DNA from 3 places in the Shinella sedimenti genome. Region 2 is predicted to be linked to each of the others. Evidence: riboswitches for the same ligand, from Rfam matches in the RefSeq annotation. Region 2 holds a riboswitch; each other region holds the start of a gene.
The links. Region 2 has a riboswitch for thiamine pyrophosphate ahead of thiC (phosphomethylpyrimidine synthase ThiC). Riboswitches for the same ligand answer to the same signal wherever they lie in the genome.
Positions count from the first base shown of each region.

Region 1: another riboswitch for thiamine pyrophosphate. It lies ahead of thiD (bifunctional hydroxymethylpyrimidine kinase/phosphomethylpyrimidine kinase); the one in region 2 lies ahead of thiC (phosphomethylpyrimidine synthase ThiC).
Region 3: another riboswitch for thiamine pyrophosphate. It lies ahead of thiB (thiamine ABC transporter substrate binding subunit); the one in region 2 lies ahead of thiC (phosphomethylpyrimidine synthase ThiC).

Region 1 is NZ_JAKVIN010000003.1:160,869-166,914, forward strand. It holds gene dut (dUTP diphosphatase) at 1-429, opposite strand, end outside; gene MKI86_RS08160 (peptide chain release factor 3) at 525-2,105, shown strand; TPP riboswitch at 2,157-2,251, shown strand; gene thiD (bifunctional hydroxymethylpyrimidine kinase/phosphomethylpyrimidine kinase) at 2,293-3,102, shown strand; gene MKI86_RS08170 (LysE family translocator) at 3,106-3,717, opposite strand; gene MKI86_RS08175 (AraC family transcriptional regulator) at 3,792-4,592, opposite strand; gene MKI86_RS08180 (GFA family protein) at 4,596-5,000, opposite strand; gene MKI86_RS08185 (pirin family protein) at 5,056-5,967, opposite strand.
Region 2 is NZ_JAKVIN010000006.1:55,428-61,473, forward strand. It holds gene thiO (glycine oxidase ThiO) at 1-359, opposite strand, end outside; gene thiC (phosphomethylpyrimidine synthase ThiC) at 362-2,185, opposite strand; TPP riboswitch at 2,276-2,392, opposite strand; gene MKI86_RS14610 (Bax inhibitor-1/YccA family protein) at 2,527-3,243, opposite strand; gene MKI86_RS14615 (anti-sigma factor family protein) at 3,271-4,044, opposite strand; gene MKI86_RS14620 (sigma-70 family RNA polymerase sigma factor) at 4,031-4,576, opposite strand; gene MKI86_RS14625 (YqaA family protein) at 4,631-5,068, opposite strand; gene MKI86_RS14630 (hypothetical protein) at 5,209-5,433, opposite strand; gene MKI86_RS14635 (TfuA-like protein) at 5,555-6,046, opposite strand, start outside.
Region 3 is NZ_JAKVIN010000004.1:238,365-244,410, reverse strand. It holds gene MKI86_RS11330 (M48 family metalloprotease) at 1-356, opposite strand, end outside; gene thiQ (thiamine ABC transporter ATP-binding protein) at 570-1,289, opposite strand; gene thiP (thiamine/thiamine pyrophosphate ABC transporter permease) at 1,282-2,916, opposite strand; gene thiB (thiamine ABC transporter substrate binding subunit) at 2,933-3,940, opposite strand; TPP riboswitch at 3,979-4,091, opposite strand; gene MKI86_RS11310 (hypothetical protein) at 4,283-4,462, shown strand; gene MKI86_RS11305 (RNA polymerase factor sigma-32) at 4,586-5,446, opposite strand; gene MKI86_RS11300 (CarD family transcriptional regulator) at 5,678-6,046, opposite strand, start outside.

The DNA of each region.
Region 1 (6,046 bases), on a different contig from region 2:
TTCGCTTGCCTCTACGGCTTCGCGCACGGCGACCTGCGTCACAGGCGCGATGACCATCTGGGCGATCCGCATGCCGCGTTCGATGGTGAAGGCGTCCTCGCCCAGATTGACGAGCAGCACCTTCACCTCGCCGCGATAGTCGCTGTCGATAGTGCCGGGCGTGTTGAGGCAGGTAACACCATGCTTGAAGGCGAGCCCGGAACGCGGCCGGATCTGCGCCTCGTAGCCATGCGGGATTTCGAAGACGAAGCCGGTCGGCACGAGCGCGCGTTTTCCCGGCTCCAACGTGATCGGCGCATCGGCATCCACGGCCGCGCGCAGGTCCATGCCGGCGGCGCCCGTCGTTTCGTAGGCGGGGAGCTCGATATTCGCGCCGTTCGGCAGGCGGACGAGAGAGAGCGTGGGCTTCGTGGGGGCGTGCGCGTTCATGGCACCCATAAGCCGGTCGCAGGCGCGGGCCGTCAATTGCATCTTCGCGGCGGAGCCTGTAAAGACCGCGCCAACTCACAGGATATTGCTTGAACATGGCCGAAACCCTTGCCGAGGCGGTCTCCCGCCGCCGCACCTTCGCGATCATCGCGCACCCGGACGCCGGTAAAACCACACTCACCGAAAAGCTGCTGCTGTTCGGCGGCGCCATCCAGCTCGCGGGTGAAGTGAAGGCGAAGAAAGACCGCATCCAGACCCGGTCCGACTGGATGAAGATCGAGCGTGAGCGCGGCATCTCGGTCGTGACCTCGGTCATGACCTTCGAATATGACGGCAACGTCTTCAACATTCTCGACACGCCCGGTCACGAAGACTTCGCCGACGACACCTACCGCACGCTGACGGCGGTGGATGCGGCCGTCATGGTCATCGATGCCGCCAAGGGTATCGAGCCCCGAACGCTGAAGCTGTTCGAGGTCTGCCGCCTGCGCGACATCCCGATCATCACCTTCGTCAACAAGATGGACCGCGAAAGCCGCGATCCCTTCGAAATCCTCGACGAGGTGGAAGAAAAGCTGGCGCTCGATACGGCACCGGTGACGTGGCCGGTCGGCCGCTCCAAGACCTTCTGCGGCTCCTATCATCTGGCCGACCGCACTTTCCGCGGCTCGGACACGCAGGTCCAGCCGACGAAGATGGACGATGCTGCCGAGGTCGCCAAGCACCTGCCGGAAAACGAGCGCCAGACCTTCATCGACGAGATGGAACTGGCTCGCGAGGCATGCCGCCCGTTCGATCGCGAAGCCTTCCTCGAGGGGCATCTGACGCCGGTCTTCTTCGGCTCGGCGCTTCGGAATTTCGGTGTGCGCGACCTTATCAACGCGCTCGGCGCCTTCGCGCCGCCGCCGCGCGACCAGGTGGCGGATGTGCGCAAGGTCCACGCCGCCGAAGACAAGATGACGGCCTTCGTCTTCAAGATCCAGGCCAATATGGACCCGAACCACCGCGACCGCATTGCTTTCGCGCGCGTCTGCTCCGGCATGCTGGAGCGCGGCATGAAGGTGCGGCTCGCCCGCACCGGAAAGACGATCGGGCTTTCGGCGCCGCAGTTCTTCTTCGCCTCGCAGCGCCAGCTCGCCGATACGGCCTATGCCGGCGACGTGGTGGGCATTCCCAACCACGGGACGCTGCGCATCGGCGATACGCTGACGGAAGGTGAGGCGCTGGTGTTCGAGGGCGTGCCGAACTTCGCGCCGGAAATCCTGCGCCGCGTGCGGCTGGAAGACGCGATGAAGGCCAAGAAGCTCAAGGAAGCGCTCCAGCAGATGGCCGAAGAGGGCGTCGTGCAACTTTTCTCGCCGGAAGACGGCACGCCGGCCATCGTCGGTGTCGTCGGCGCGCTGCAACTCGACGTTCTCAAGGAGCGCCTGCAACAGGAATACGGCCTGCCGGTGTCCTTCGAAATGTCGCGTTTCTCCGTCTGCCGCTGGATTTCCTCCGAAAACGCGGCCGAACTCGACAAGTTCGTCACCCAGCGCCGCGGCGACATTGCCCGCGACCTCGATGGCGATCCGGTGTTCCTGGCGCAGGACAGTTTCTCGCTGCGCTACGAGGCGGAGCGCTATCCCGATATCAAGATGGTCGCTATCAAGGAGTACCACGTCACCAAGGCGTGACGGCGGCCTGTCACTTTCAGGGTGACAGGCGCCTCTCCATTTGCGAAAAGCGTTGCCAGACAGGGGCGTCCGCGCAGGCGGGCTGAGAAGCACCCTTTGAACCTGAACCGGATCATGCCGGCGGAGGGAGTCGCTGGCACTGCAATTGCCGTTGCCCCGCGTCCGCCTCCGTCCGCAAGGAGGCGAGATGGCAGACACAATCGCAAACATTCTCTCGATCGCAGGCTCCGACCCCTCGGGCGGCGCCGGCATCCAGGCTGACCTCAAGACCTTCGCCGCCCGCGGCACCTATGGCATGGCGGTGTTGACGGCGCTCACGGCGCAGAACACGCAGGGCGTTTCGGGCGTGCATCTCGTGCCGCCGGCCTTCGTCGCGGCACAGATCGCCGATGTCTTCGCCGATGTGCGGGTGGGCGCCGTCAAGATCGGGATGATCGCCTCGGGCGAGATCGCCGAGGCGGTGGCGAATGCGCTGTCGCCGCATCGCTCCGTTCCCATCGTGCTCGATCCCGTCATGATCGCCAAGGGTGGAGCCTCGCTTCTGGCCGGAGAAGCCGTGGAGGCCCTGACGCGCCGGCTGCTGCCGCTGTCCACCCTGCTCACGCCGAACCTGCCGGAGGCGGCCGCCCTGCTCGCCGAGGCCGAGGCGACCGACCGTGCGGCCATGGAAAACCAGGCGAAACGCCTGCTGGCGCTCGGACCGAAGGCGGTTCTGCTGAAGGGCGGGCATCTGCCGGGCAACGAGAGCCCCGACGTGCTGGCGATGCCGGGCGGGCTGCGCTGGTTCGAGGGCGTGCGCGTGCTCACGCGCAACACCCACGGCACCGGCTGCACGCTGTCGAGCGCGGTGGCGGCGGAACTGGGCAAGGGGCATTCGCTGCCCGATGCCGTGGCGGCGGCCAAGAGCTTCGTCGCCGGTGCCGTGCGCGGATCCGATGCGCTGACCGTCGGCACGGGCCATGGCCCGCTGCACCATTTCCACGCGCTCTGGGCGTGACGCTCAGCGATCCGAAAGCGCCAGCCGCAGGCCCATGAGCCCCAGGGCCGCGGCGAAGCTGCGCTGCATCCAAGTCATCACCGCCGGCCGGCTCAGCACCTGTCGGCGCAGGCTTGCCGCAAGCGCCGCATACGCGGCGAAGACGAGGAAGGTCAGCAGCATGAACACGCCGCCGAGCAAGAGCATCCGCGCCGTCAGGTGCGGCGCGCCATCGGGCACGAACTGCGGCAGGAAGGCGAGGAAGAACAGCGAGAGCTTGGGGTTGAAGACATTGGTGAAGGCGCCCTTGCGTACGATGCGCGCGGCCGTCTCGACCGGCTGTTCCGGTCCCATATCGAGCGTGCCGCTGTCCCGAATCATGCTCCAGGCGATGAAGAGCAGGTAGGCGACGCCGACGATGCGTAGGACTTCGAAGGCAAGCGCGCTGGCATGCAGGATGGCGGCGAGCCCGGCGATGCTGGCCAGCATATGCGGGATGATGCCCAGCGTGCAGCCGAGGGCCGCAAGCAGGCCGGCGTGAAAGCCGCCGCTGACCCCGCGTGCCACGGTGTAGATGACGCCGGTGCCCGGAAGCAGGATGACGATGAGCGAGGTGACGAGGAATTCCGTGGTCATTTCGGGTTTCCATGTACTTGAAGAGGCGGCAGGAAACACGGGGTGGCCCTTTCGGTCTTGAACGAAATTGCAGGTCAGGCGAGGGCGGCAAGATAGGCGCCCGGCGTGTAGCCGTAACGCCGCGTGAAGTTGCGCGTCATGTGGCTCTGGTCGGCAAAGCCCGCGCCGGCCGCGGCGTCCGCGAGCGGATTGCCGGCGGCGATGAGGCGGCGGGCGAGATCCGTCCGGCGCTGGATGAGATAGGCGTGGGGTGTCAGCCCCGTGGCGCGAGCGAAATCCCGCACCAGCCGGAAACGGCCAAGGCCGCAATCGGCGGCCAGCGCATCGAGCGTGACGGGCGAGACCGGGTCGGCATCGATCCGCTCGCGTGCGCGGGCGATGCCGGCAGCCGCGATGCCCTCGCGGCGGGGCGCCTGTTCGCGCAACACGGCCGCCAGCAGCAGGAGAAGGCGCTCATCGCGGCAGATTGCGGCAGCCTGTGTGTCGACCAGCGCTACGAGCGCGGCTGCGACAAGCCGGCCGACGCGGCTGTCGTCCAGCACGGGCGCATGAAACTCCTCGCGGGCGCGTCCTTCGAAAATGTCCTGTGCGGCGGCCGCGACGATGTCGGGCTGAATGTAGACCATTCGCCAGGCGCGGGATGCGCCGCCGAGCGGCGCGCCGTCATGCACCTCGCCGGGATTGACGGTGATCGTGTTGCCGGCCTGCGCCTCCACTCGGCCCCGCCCGCTCGCCGACGTCTGGGCGCCGCGTTCGACAAGACCGATGCCGTAGGTGTCGTGGCTGTGGCGCGCAAAGGCATGGCTGCTGTCGGCGATGACGGCTTCGACACCGCCGATGGCCGTGCGCAGAACCTGGAAACGTCCGTTTGCCACGCTCTACTCCTGCGACGCGCCGGGCAGGGCGCCGGTCTCGCCGAACCAGTCCATGGCCGAAGAACACCAGATCTGGCGCTTCGGTTTGAGGGTGGCACGCTGGTTGATGCTGCCCCAACGGATACCCCAAAAGGCGGCCGCCGCGCCCGCGCCGGAGGAAAACAGCGGCGTTCCGCATTCCGGGCAGAAATGCAGAAATCGCTCACGGCCGCTTTCGGCGATCTTGGTATAGACCTTCGGCGTCTCGCCGGTGAGGGTGAGATCCGCTCGCGGCACGCGCACGGTGACGCGGTAGGGCGAGCCGGTCAGCCGTTGGCAGTCCGTGCAGTGACAGATGAGCAGCGCATCGGGATCGATGTCAGCCTCGTAGGTCACGAAGCCGCAATGGCATTGTCCGTCGATCCGCATCTCTCGTCCTTCCGCCTCACGTCAAGACGGAAGGATAGGGGCCTGTCGCTTGCCGTCAATGCGCCGGCTTGATGAAGGTGCCGTTGCGCAACTCGCGCATGGCCTGCTGCAGCTCGGCCTGCGTGTTCATCACGATCGGACCGTGCCAGGCAACGGGCTCCTCGATCGGCTTGCCCGAGACCAGCAGGAAGCGGATGCCCTGCTCGCCGGCCTGCACCGTGACCTCGTCGCCTGTGTCGAACACGACGAGCGTGCGGTTGCCGGAGAGGTCGCGGATGTTCAGCTCCTCGCCCTGGAACTCCTTCTCCACCTTCACGCCGAAGGGCTTGGAGGCGTCGCGGAACGTGCCGGAGCCGGCGAAGATATAGGCGAAGGCAGAGCGGTAGGTATCGACCGGCAGGCGCTTCGTCTTGCCCGGCGGCACCGAGATGTCGAGATAGACGGGCTCGGCGGCGATGCCGTCGACCGGGCCGGTCTTGCCCCAGAAGCTGCCGGCGATGACGCGCGCCACCGTGCCGTCGTCGTCGATGGCGACGGGAATATCGGCGGACTTGATGTCCTGGTAGCGCGGCGCCGTCATCTTGAGCGACGAGGGCAGATTGGCCCACAGCTGGAAGCCATGCATCTTGCCGGCGAAATCGCCGCGCGGCATTTCCTGGTGCAGGATGCCGCTGCCGGCCGTCATCCACTGCACGTCGCCGGCGCCCATGACGCCGTGGTTGCCGAGGCTGTCGCCGTGTTCGACGCTGCCGGCCAGCACATAGGTGATGGTCTCGATGCCGCGATGGGGATGCCACGGGAAACCGCGGATATAGTCATCGGGATCGTTGTTGCGGAAATCGTCCATCATCAGGAACGGGTCGGTCAGCGACGGATCGCCGAAGCCGAAGACGCGGTGCAGCTTCACGCCGGCGCCTTCCATGGCGGGGCGGGCGATGCTTTCGTGTTTGACGGGGCGTATGGACATGGAAGAAGTCCTTTCGACTGGGTTGCTTGACCGTTCCTATACGCCAGCGTGATTGTTCACGAAATCTGCCCGATGTGAA
Region 2 (6,046 bases):
TCCGGTTCGAGCGCGCCGATTGCCGTCTCGTCCAGCCATTCCCAGCCGGTGGTGCGCGAGGCGAAGCGGTCCAGTTCGCCCGTGTCGCGCCCGCCGGCTACGACGAGCGTGCCCCGACGCTGGACCTGTCCGGGCAGGGCGGCCTCCCACCAGTCGGCGGCCGTCCGCCCAAGCGAGAGGACCGGTTCCTCGGCGCTCTCGCGCTCGCACCACGGCGCCAGCATGCCGCCGGCAAAACCGGAGGCGCCGGTGCCGATGGCGTCGGCCTTTTCCTGCACGGTTACATCGAAGCCATGGCGGTAGAGTTGCCAGGCGACGGTGAGGCCGGCGACGCCGGCCCCCTTGACGAGGATGCGCATGGTCATTCTCCTGCGGGTGTCGTGCCAAGCGGCATGTAGAGATCGCCACCCTCGCGGAACTTTGCGGCCATCGCCTCCAGCCCCTCCTTCTGGGCTTCGGCGCGGATGTCGTGCGAGATGCGCATGGAGCAGAATTTGGGGCCACACATGGAGCAGAAATGCGCCACCTTGTGTGCTTCCTTGGGCAGCGTCTCGTCATGGAACGAACGGGCCGTTTCCGGATCGAGCGAGAGGTTGAACTGGTCCTCCCAGCGGAACTCGAAGCGGGCGCGCGACAGCGCGTCGTCGCGGATCTTTGCCGCAGGATGCCCCTTGGCGAGATCGGCGGCATGGGCAGCGATCTTGTAGGTGATGACACCCACCTTCACGTCGTTGCGGTCGGGCAGGCCAAGATGCTCCTTCGGCGTGACATAGCAGAGCATGGCCGTGCCGAACCAGCCGATCATCGCCGCACCAATACCCGACGTGATGTGGTCGTAGCCAGGCGCGATGTCGGTGGTCAGCGGGCCGAGCGTGTAGAACGGGGCCTCGCCGCAGGTCTTCAGCTGCTTGTCCATGTTCTCCTTGATCTTGTGCATCGGCACATGGCCGGGGCCTTCGATCATGACCTGGCAATCCTTGGCCCAGGCGATCTGCGTGAGTTCGCCGAGGGTTTCGAGTTCAGCGAACTGCGCCGCATCGTTGGCATCAGCAATCGAGCCGGGTCGCAAGCCGTCGCCCAGCGAGAAGGAGACGTCATAGGCGCGGCAGATGTCGCAGATTTCCTCGAAATGCTCGTAGAGGAAGCTCTCGCGATGGTGATGGAGACACCACTTGGCCATGATCGAGCCGCCGCGCGAAACGATGCCGGTGACGCGATTGACGGTGAGCGGGATGTAATGCAGCCGCACGCCGGCGTGGATGGTGAAATAATCGACGCCCTGTTCGGCCTGCTCGATCAGCGTGTCGCGGAACACGTCCCAGGTCAGGTCCTCGGCGATGCCGTTGACCTTCTCCAGTGCCTGATAGAGCGGCACAGTGCCGATCGGAACCGGCGAATTGCGAACGATCCATTCGCGGATGTTGTGGATGTTGCGACCGGTGGACAGGTCCATGACGGTATCGGCGCCCCAGCGGATCGCCCAGACCATCTTTTCGACCTCTTCAGCCATGGAGGAGGTGACGGCGGAATTACCGATATTGGCGTTGATCTTCACCAGGAAATTGCGGCCGATGATCATCGGCTCGGCTTCGGGATGGTTGATATTGGCGGGAATGATCGCCCGGCCGCTGGCGACCTCCTGGCGGACGAATTCCGGCGTGACGAAATCGGGAACATGCGCGCCGAAGCTTTCGCCGTCACGGATGAGGGCGTCCTTCGCGGCCTTGCGGCCGAGGTTTTCGCGAATCGCGATGAATTCCATTTCAGGCGTGATGATCCCGGCACGGGCATAAGCGAGCTGGGTCACAGCCTTGCCGTCCTTCGCCCTGCGCGGGCGGTTGCGAATGGGGAATTCCGGCGTCAGCCGCTCGCCGGTTGCAAAGCCGTTGTCCTCCGGGCGGATGTGGCGCCCTTCATAATCTTCGGTATCGCCGCGCGCGATGACCCAGCTTTCGCGCAGCCGCGGCAGGCCGCTTTCGATGGCGACGATGTGGTTTGGATCGGTATAGGCGCCCGAGGCGTCGTAGACGATGACGGGTGGCTCGCCCGAGGTCGGGTGAAGCGAAATCTCGCGCATCGGCACGCGGATCTCGGGATGCTGTTCACCGGCAATGTGGATTTTGCGCGAGGCAGGCAGAGCGCCGGTGGTGACGGTCGGGGTAAGCTTCTGGGCGGCAATATTCATCGTGAGGCTCCAAGTTCGGTTTGGAGACCCAGTCCTAGAGCCGGAATGATGGAAGAACGCAGAGACGGAATCCGGGTTCTCGGATGTCCTGCCACAGCGCTTGCACCGTCCCTACGCCAGTATGAACTGGATCAGGTTCAACGGGTCACTGCGCTGCGAAAGCCAGCAGTATCTCAGCCCCTTGTCGGGACCCCCCTGGTGAATGCCTTAAGCAAAGCCGCTGCCGGGCGATTTGTCAACATGCGTGATTTAGGTAAGTTTATACTTACCTGATTTGCGCCGCACAAAAAAGAAACGGCGGAGCAAAGCCCCGCCTTTCCCTTTGAAATCATTCGCGAAAACTATTCGCGTTCGCCGGTGAAATTCAGCAGCAGCTGGAAGATGTTGACGAAGTTCAGGTAGAGCGAGAGCGCACCGAATACCGCCATCTTCTGCTGGGATTCCTGGTCGATGTTCTCGGCATATTGCGACTTGATGTTCTGCGTATCCCAAGCCGTCAGGCCGACGAAGACGAGGATACCGATCACCGAAATCGCGAACTGCAGTGCGCTGGAGCCCAGGAAGATGTTGACTATCGACGCGATCACGACGCCGATCAGACCCATGATCAGGAACGAGCCGAACTTCGAAAGGTCACGCTTCGTCACATAGCCGTAAAGGCTCGTCGCGCCGAACATGGTTGCGGCGATAAAGAAGGTGCGGGCGATGCTCATGCCGGTGAAGACGAGGAACACCGAAGCGAGCGAGAGGCCCATGACGGCGCAGAACGCCCAGAAGGTCATCTGTGCCGTGCTGGCCGACATCGTCTGGATCTTGAACGAGAAGAAGAAGACGAAGGCGAGCGGCGCCAGCATCACCACCCACTTAAGCGGCGACGAGAAGATCGGCACGTAGAGCGCCGGCGTCGAGCCGACGATGAAGGCGACGAGGCCGGTGATGACCAGACCGGCGCCCATGTAGTTGTAGACGCGCAGCATATGCTGGCGCAGGCCTTCGTCGAAGAGGGCCGCGGACTGCGCCTGTGCGCCGTAGCCAAATCGCTGTTGTACGGGTTCCATCTCATATCTCCTTATGGAAACGGTTGATCAGTAGAGCGTGCGCGAAAGGTCGCGCGCGGTTTGTGTCAGGTCGTCGGCCTTGCGGCTTTCGGAGACCAGTGCATAGGCGACGTCGCCGATCTGCCAGTAGGCTGCGCGGGCATTGTCGGCGTGAAACAGCAGGACATGCTGCACGGCAAACGAACCCGGGCGTACGGCGAAGAGCGAGAGGCGCTCGTTTGCCTCCGGTTGCAGTACCAGTTCGACGCTTGGACCGTAGGCCGAGGGGAAGACCTGCGTATCGAGGACGGTCCAGCCTTTCGGCAGGTCCGGCAGGACGATGGCGGTGGCCGAGCGGATCTCCGCACGGTCGAACGTCTCCGTCTCCGGCTGCGATGCCATCGTGTCGCGCAGCAGCGTCGTTCGGTGGGCGCGCACAGCCTCCTCCACGAAGGCCGGCGGCTGCACCGAGGCGATGACCTCGGTCGCGCCGAAGGGCCCGAACACGGCATGGGCGATCCAGCCGGCCGCCACGAAGAGTGTAATCGCGGCGGCCCGGCGGAACACCGAAAGCATACGGCGGCGTGACAGCGAGCGCTCCAGCTGACGCGCGGCCTCGCGGGTCTCCTGCCGGATCACGGTGCGGTGGTCGGCGAGCGCCAGGCGCAGCTCGTCGCGCACGCGCAAATCCTTCATGATCTGCGCGGCGACGGCCGGGCGCTCGGACAGGTAGGCTTCCACCTCGATGCGCCGCCCGACGGCCAGCTGGTCGTCGACATAGGCGTTGAGATCGGCTTCGAGGATGGGGTCATTGCTGGTCATCGCCAGTGCCTCCGACAATCCTGAGATGCGTGACGGTCGCGGACGGGCCGCTTTGTTCGAATGTGCGCAAGCGCTCGCGCGCCCGGGCGACGCGTGACATCAGCGTTCCCACGGGAATGCCGAGGGCGGTCGCCGCTTCCTGGTAGGAAAGCTCCTCGATCGCGACGAGGTGCAGGGCCGCGCGCTGCTCTTCGGGAAGCGTGAAGAAGGCGTTGCGCAGCTGCGTGAGGCGCACCGAATGATCCTGATTGGCCGGTATCGCGGTCTCGGCAACTTCGGCCGCGCCATCGTGGCGGCGCTGCATCGAACGGCGCTGGCGCAAGCGGTCCACATGCGCATTGTGCAGGATCGACATCAACCAGTTGCGAACATTCGCACCGGTGCGGAACGTGCCCTGCCGTTCATACGCTTTCACCAGCGCATCGTGCACGAGATCCTCGGCGTCATCCGGATTGCGGACGAGCGAAAGTGCGTAGCGCCTGAGCGCCGCAAGCTGTCCGATCACGTTGAAGCCGGGTGTCTTTGCGTTCATGCCCCAATATACGAGAGCTGAACGGCTTCCATTCCATCGATTGCCGAAAAAAATTCAGAACCAGTGCAGAACGACTGCGGCGAGCAGGAGGTAGCGGCCGAACTTGGCGATGGAAACGACCAGCACGAAACGAAAAAACGGCTCGCGCATGATGCCGGCTGCGACCGTCAGCGGATCGCCGACCATCGGTGCCCAGCTCAGAAGCAGGCTCCACCAGCCGTATTTGCGATACCAGTTGCCGGCACGCTCGAGGCTTGCGGCGCTGACCGGAAACCAGCGCGCATGGCGGTATCGCTCGATGCCCCGGCCAAGCAGCCAGTTGACGACGGAGCCGAGCACGTTGCCCGTTCCGGCGACGATGATCAGGAGGGTGAGTGAATAGCTGCCGGCGGCGAGCAGGCCGACGAGTACCGCTTCGGATTGCGCCGGCAGAATGGTGGCGGCGATGAAGGCGGCGAGGAAAAGGCCGCCATAGGCCGCTAGCGCGCTCATCCGGACATCTCGGTCATACCGCTCTCCGTTCGCGCGCCGGAATGCGCGCCCGCCTCCGATAGACGGTGCGGTCGGCTTGGGAAAGGGTGTGAAAGGTCTTTATCGCCGTATGGGCGGCCAGCCAGCCCTTGCCTTTCCGATCAGCAGAGGGCGGAACGGTTCATCAGCATGATGTCGTTCGCCGTCAGCGTCATGCGCGACGGTTCGTCGATCTCGTTCAGGACGGCGCGAAGCGCGGTGTCGAGGCAATATTCGACGGCCTCGACCTCGAGGCCTTTTGCGGTTTCTACTGCAAAGGCGAGCATCCTCGCGAGCGCCATCAGTTCGGTGCCGCGGTCTTCCATTTCGATCGTATCGATTTCCATATGTGCTGGCCCCCGCCGCGTCGATCTTACCCCTGCCTGCGAGTATAGGCATGGCGACCGGCTTTGGCGCGTGACTCAGGCGTGACACACGCGGAATGCGAAATTGTGTGACTAAAGCGGTTTAAGATTGATTTGCGGCCATACGCCACAGAGAGGTGGCCCGAAACGTCCAATCACTGCGTTTTTCGGGCTTTTTGCCCGACCACGAGGTCATTTCTTGCACAAGCGCCAGGGCGTCCTGCCGTTTCTGGTTTACGGTCCATTCGGTCAGGAGTTGTGTCGTAACCGTCCATTCAGTCCGGTTTTGAGCCGCCTTGAGGATCGCGGGCCATGTGCGGTCCTTGTAGAAAAGCCGCCGCGCGGCGTCGCGAAGGCGTGCTGCTTCGCGCGTTTCGACGATCCGTTCGGCCTCCATCCGATCAAGCGTCGCGTCTACATTGACGAGAGGGAGAGAAAGCGCGGGGTATGCGAGTTCTGCCGGGCCATGCAGAAGCGCGACATCGGCATCATCCAACCGGCGTCCGCTCGCATAATCTTCGTAGATCTGTCCTATGCCCACCATGCCGAACGCGGCGCATTCGACGGCGCGCAGCGCGCCCATGCTGGCCGCGCC
Region 3 (6,046 bases), on a different contig from region 2:
ATCGCGGGCGAATTGAGGATGGTGATGCGGTAGGACTGGTTCGGGTTTTCCGAGACCTGAGTCAGCGCGCCGGCGATGCGCGCGACGAGCCGCTCCGTCTTGGCGTCCTTGTACTCGCCACCATAGCTCGCGACGATGCGCGGATGCTCGCGCGCCCCCATCTGGGCACGCGGATCGTTCTTCTGTACCTCGTCGACGATCTGCGGATTGGAGGACGGCGCGATCGTGGGCTCATAGCTCTGCTCGATCAGCGACTGACAGGACGTCAGCATCGTGGCGGCAAGCAAAAGGGCCGCGACAGGTCTCTTCACCCCGCGTCCGGATACGATTGCAGCTGCCTGCCTTGCCTTCGCCATGTCTCTTGCCCACGCCCCTTGATGGGTCCGCCCCTCGTCTGCAGTCAAAGGATGCAGACACGGCGCGGCTTGTGCGTTTGTGAATGCAGGAGATAGACGCGCCCCATACAGTCGGCAACTCCCCATTCAACAAACGGTTCCCATGTGGCTCCGGTGACACAGGGGGGCGACCAAATTGTGGCGCTGGGCGCGGCAAAAGCACCCCGGCTTTCGCTAAAGCACGGAATGGCCGAGGAATTTCGCGATGTCGGCGGGTTCGCGCCGCGCCAGGAAATCGCTGGCCGGCTCGTGGAAGCGGATCCTTCCATCCGTCACGTAGATCACCTGGTCTGCCAGCCGGCCGATATCCTCGGGCTGGTGGGTGATGAACAGCATGGTCGCCTTCGTCTCGGCGACGAGGTCGGCAAGCAGCGCCGCCATATCCGCGCGCATGGCTGGATCGAGCGCGGCGAAGGGTTCATCGAGCAGCAGGATCGGCCGGCGGCGCACCAGCGCGCGGGCAAGCGCAACACGCTGCCGCTCGCCGCCCGACAGCGAGCCGGGCAGGCGCTTCTCGTAACCGCCGAGGCCGACGCGGGCAAGCGCCTCGGATACGGTGCGCCGCGCAGCCGCATCCAGACGCAGCCCCGGATCAATACCGAGGCCGACATTGTCGGCGATGGTGAGGTGGGAAAACAGGTTGTTGTCCTGGAAGACGATGGAAACCGGCCGCTCGGCGGGATCGCGGCCCGCCATGTCCTCGCCAAGCAAGCGTACCGTACCGCTCGCAGGCGTCTGGAAACCGGCAATGACGTTAAACAGGGTCGACTTGCCCGCCCCCGACGGGCCGACCACGGCGATGGCGGAACCGGCTTTTATGGCGCAGTCGAAGGCGAGCGTCTTTTCGGCAAAGCGCACGGTGACATGGGAAAGGACGATGGCGGTATCAGGCATCGGAGCCGGGCCTTTCGGGGACGCGCTCGGGGGCGGTCGAGGGCAGCGTCAGGAGCAGGCAAAGCACGCCGAGGATGAGCGCGATGCCGGCCGCATCGGCCGTGCGGTAACTTGCCATGCGTGAGTAGAGCAGCCAGGGCAGCGTGACGAAACCCTCGGCGCCGAAGATGGCGACGGCGCCGAGATCGCCGAGCGACAGCGCCATGGCAAAGGCGAAGGCGGTGAGGAACGGTTTCTTCAGCGCCGGCCAGTCGATCGTCATGAGGCGGCGGCGACCGGTGATGCCGAGGCTGAGCGCCAGGCGTGCGGTGCGCGCAAGATGCGTGCGGTAGGCAGGCTCCAGCACGCGCACCACGAAGGGCAGCGCCATCAGCGCATTGATGACGGTGACGATGGCCGGGGCGAAGCGGCCGGTTTCGCCGAAGAGCCGCAGCATCAGGAACCAGCCCGTCGCCACGACGACCGGCGGCACGAGCAGGATGAGCGAGCCGACTGCCGGCAGCCCGACCGCCATTATCAGCCGCGCCGGCCCCGACGCGCCGCTTTCGGCAAGTTGCGGCACCAGCACGACAGGCAACGCGATGGCGAGGCTGAGGCTGGCGGAAGCAAGCGAGATGGCGAGGCTGGTGAAGAGTGCCCGGTGCAGCATCGGATCGAGCGCCAGCCGGCCGAAATCGGCGGCGAGGCCCGAGACGAGCGTCGCCAGCAGCGGGGCGGCGGTGAAGAGGGTGAAGGCGAAGATGACGAACCCGTCCGTGAGGCGACGGCGGTGGCCATCGAAGCGGCGGATGGCACGGCCCGCCGTGACGCCCTCATCCTGCGGCCGGCCGAACAGCGAGAGGACAAAGAGCAGCAGCGCCGTGACCGCGATCTGCAGGAAGGCGAGCAGGACGGCGCGGGCGGGATCGAAATCGAAACGCAGCGCCTGGTAGATCGCCACCTCGATGGTGGTGGCCGCCGGCCCGCCGCCGAGCGTGAGAACAAGCGTGAAGCTCGTGGCGCACAGCATGAAGACGAGGCCGGCAATGCCCGGCAGCACGCGCCGGATGACCGGCCATTCGATGAGCCGGAACACCGCCCCGCCGCCCATGCCGAGATTGGCCGAACTCAGCCAGTATTCCGGCGGGATGCGGTCGAGCGCGGCAACGAGGAAACGCACGGCAAGCGGCAGGTTGAAGAACACATGGGCAATGAGGATGCCCGTCAGTCCGTAGACGCTGACCGGGTTCTGCAGGCCGGCAAGCCGCAGGAGATCGTTGACGACGCCCTGCCGCCCCCAGATCTCGATAACCCCGAGGGCCGCAACCAGCGCTGGCAGGCCGAGCGGCACGGCCGACAGCCGCAGGATCCAGACACGGCCGAAAAAGGCGCGCTGGCGCGCCAGGGCACGCGCAACGGGAATGGCCAGCGCCACCGACAGGAGCGTGGAAAGCGTGGCCTGAAGAAAGGTGAAGCGCGCCACCCGCAGGATATAGGCATCGAACAGCGGCGCGTCCGCGCCGGACCCGGCCCCTGGACCAGCATGGGCGAGCAGCACGGCGGTCGCCGCGCCGACGAACGCCAGCACGCCGCCAAGCGCGAGCGCGCCGGCGATATCGAGCGTGCGTCTTTCGGCGCGGGCGAAGATCACGATGCTTATCCGGCTACTTGGCGCTCATCACGGCGAGCCACTCGTCGATCCAGGCCTTGCGGTTGGCCGCAACTTCTTCCGGCGACATCAGGAAGGTCTTTTCCGGCTTGACCAGCGCATCGAAGGCGGCGGGCAGCGGATCGCGGGTTTTGGCGGCCGGCATCATCCAGTTGGTTTCGGGAATGATCGACTGGAAATCCGGGCCGGTCATGTAGGTGAGGAACTGGCGGGCGAGATCCTTGTCGCCAGCGGTGCGGGTGAGACCGGCAACCTCGATCTGGATGTAATGGCCCTCAGAGAAGGCGGCCGCCTTGTAGCGCTCGCTCTTCTCCGCGATGACGTGATAGGCGGGCGAGGTCGTGTAGGACAGCACCATCGGCGCCTCGCCCTTGGTGAACAGGCCATAGGCTTCCGACCAGCCGGGCGTGACCGTGAGCACACGGCGCTTGAGCTTTTCCCAGGCCTCGGGCGCCTTGTCGCCATAGACCGACTTCACCCAGAGCAGCAGGCCGAGGCCCGGCGTGGAGGTGCGCGGATCCTCGATGACGATCTTCTCCGCGGGATCGCCCTCGACCAGTTCCTTGAGGCTGGTCGGCGGGTTCTTCAGGGTCTCGCTGTCATAGACGACGGCGAAATGGCCGTAGTCATAGGGCAGGAACGTATCGTCGGAGAAGCCGCCGGGCACCGTCAGGTCCTTGGGCGAGAGGCCGTGCGCCTCGAACAGGCCCGTGGCCTTCGCCTCGGCGATGAGATTGGTGTCGAGACCGAGCACGATGTCGGCCTTGGTGCCCTCGCCCTCCAGCTTGAGGCGGGTCAGGAGTTCCACACCGTCTGCAACGCCGACCCATTCGACCTTGCAGCCGCAGGTCTTCTCGAACTCTTCCTTGACCTTGGGGCCCGGGCCCCATTCGGCGATGAAGCTCTCATAGGTGTAGACGGTGAGCGTCTTTTCCTGCGCGATGGCAGGAGCGGCAATGCACACGGCAAGCGCCGCAGCCAGAGTGGAAAATAGCGTGCGCATCCGCGCCTCCTTGTTTGTCACAAACGGGAATAGGGCGCTGGATTGAGCCGTCTAATCCCTCCGCCGGTACGAGCCGGATCAGGTTCTTCGGGTTGGCGGTACCGCCTCTCAGCCAGCAGACCGAAACCTGCGGGCACCCCGTTAGAGCAGAACAAGGCATAATCCGGCCTGCGACGGCGCGCAAGAGGCCGATGGGGCAGCAGGCCCTGATGGGCAGGAATGGGCGGAAAATCGGCCTGTTCCGTAGGAAACAGCGGACAATGCCGCACGGTGCGATCTTCTCATCACCGGACGAGAACAGCTCGTCGCAATCGAGATCAGGCCAGAGATCAGGAGAGACCCATGCGCAAGACCATCGTTTCCGCCACTATTGCCCTCGTCGCCGCCGTTTCCGTCGCAGCGCCCTCGTATGCCTGCTACGACAGCTACGGCTATGAGCAACCGCAATGCTTCATCAAGAAGGTGAAGTCGTACGACTATTACGGGGATGTCGTGATCCGGAAGATCAAGGTCTGCAACTGAACCATATCGCCTGCGACCTCCCGAAAGACCCGGATGTCCCTGCATTCGGGTCCTTTGCATTGGGGGGCGTGTGGGCCTTTGGGTCGAGCTCGAGGGCCGAGAAAGACCCGCAGCGTCCGCCGCTCAGGCGTAAGCGAAATCCGTGGTCTTGCTGACCAGCACGGCTTTCAGCTTTTCCAGCGCCCGGTTCTCGATCTGGCGGACGCGTTCCTTCGAGATGCCGAGCAGGACGCCGAGTTCCTCAAGCGTCGCGCCATTTTCGGCGAGGCGGCGGGCGCGGATGATCTTCATCTCACGTTCGTTGAGTTCGCCAAGCGCAGAATGGAGCCAGTGGTGACGGCGTTCGCCATCGATGGAGCCTTCGGCCTGCTCATCCGGCAGGGGGGCCTCGCTGGCGAGGAGATCGATGCGGCTGGCGCCCTCGCCCTCATTGGGCGAGATCGGCGCCTGAAGGGAAATGTCCGACGAGGACAGGCGCGCATCCATGGTGCGCACGTCGGCGGTGCTGACACCGATGGCGGCGGCGATTTCCTGATGCATAGCCTCGGCGGTCAGGCGGGTATCGCCGCGGGCGAGCCGGGCGCGCAGGCGGCGCAGGTTGAAGAACAGCGCCTTCTGCGCCGAGCTGGTGCCGCCACGCACGATGGACCAGTTGCGAAGCACGTAATCCTGAACCGAGGCGCGGATCCACCAGCTGGCATAGGTGGAGAAGCGAACCTGCCGTTCCGGCTCGAAGCGGGCGGCGGCCTCCAGGAGACCGATATAGCCTTCCTGCACGAGATCGCTGAGCGGAAGGCCGAAATTGCGGAACTTGCCCGCCATCGAAACGACAAGGCGCATATGGGCCATGGCGATGCGGTTACGGGCTTCCTGATCTTGATTGTTCTTCCAGGCCTGGGCAAGAGCCTGTTCCTCGTCCCTCTCAAGGTAGGGCGCGGACATGGCAATCTTGATCATGCGGCGCTCTGCAGTCGTCGTAGCCATCAGTCTCTCCACGTGAACCGAAACGGCTCCGGGGAGGCACGCGCCGCCCGTTCGCCCATAGAGAAGACATTCCGGAGAGGCCAATGGATTGCCCGGCATGGCCGGGACAATGCCGCGGCACAACGCCCTTCGGTCATCCTCGGCCAGTCAAACGGGCATGCTGCAAAAAAGTTCCATAAAAAAACCCGGCTGTCACCAGCCGGGCTTTAAATCGTGAGGGAGCGCCCTAGATCAGGCGGCCTCGTCCTGGCTGTCATCTTCCTCGATGGCCTTGCCGCGCTTCGGACCCTTGGCGAGGTTCGTCTCCACGAGGCGAACGGCTTCGGTTTCCGACATCTTGTTGACGGCGGCGATTTCGCGGGCCATGCGGTCGAGAGCGGCTTCGTAAAGCTGGCGCTCGGAATAGGACTGCTCCGGCTGGTTCTCGGCGCGATAGAGGTCACGGACCACTTCGGCAATGGAGATCAGGTCGCCGGAATTGATCTTGGCATCGTATTCCTGCGCGCGGCGCGACCACATGGTGCGCTTCACGCGGGCCTTGCCCTGGACAACCTTCAGCGCGCGTTCGACGAAATCGGTCTCCGACAGTTTGCGCATGCC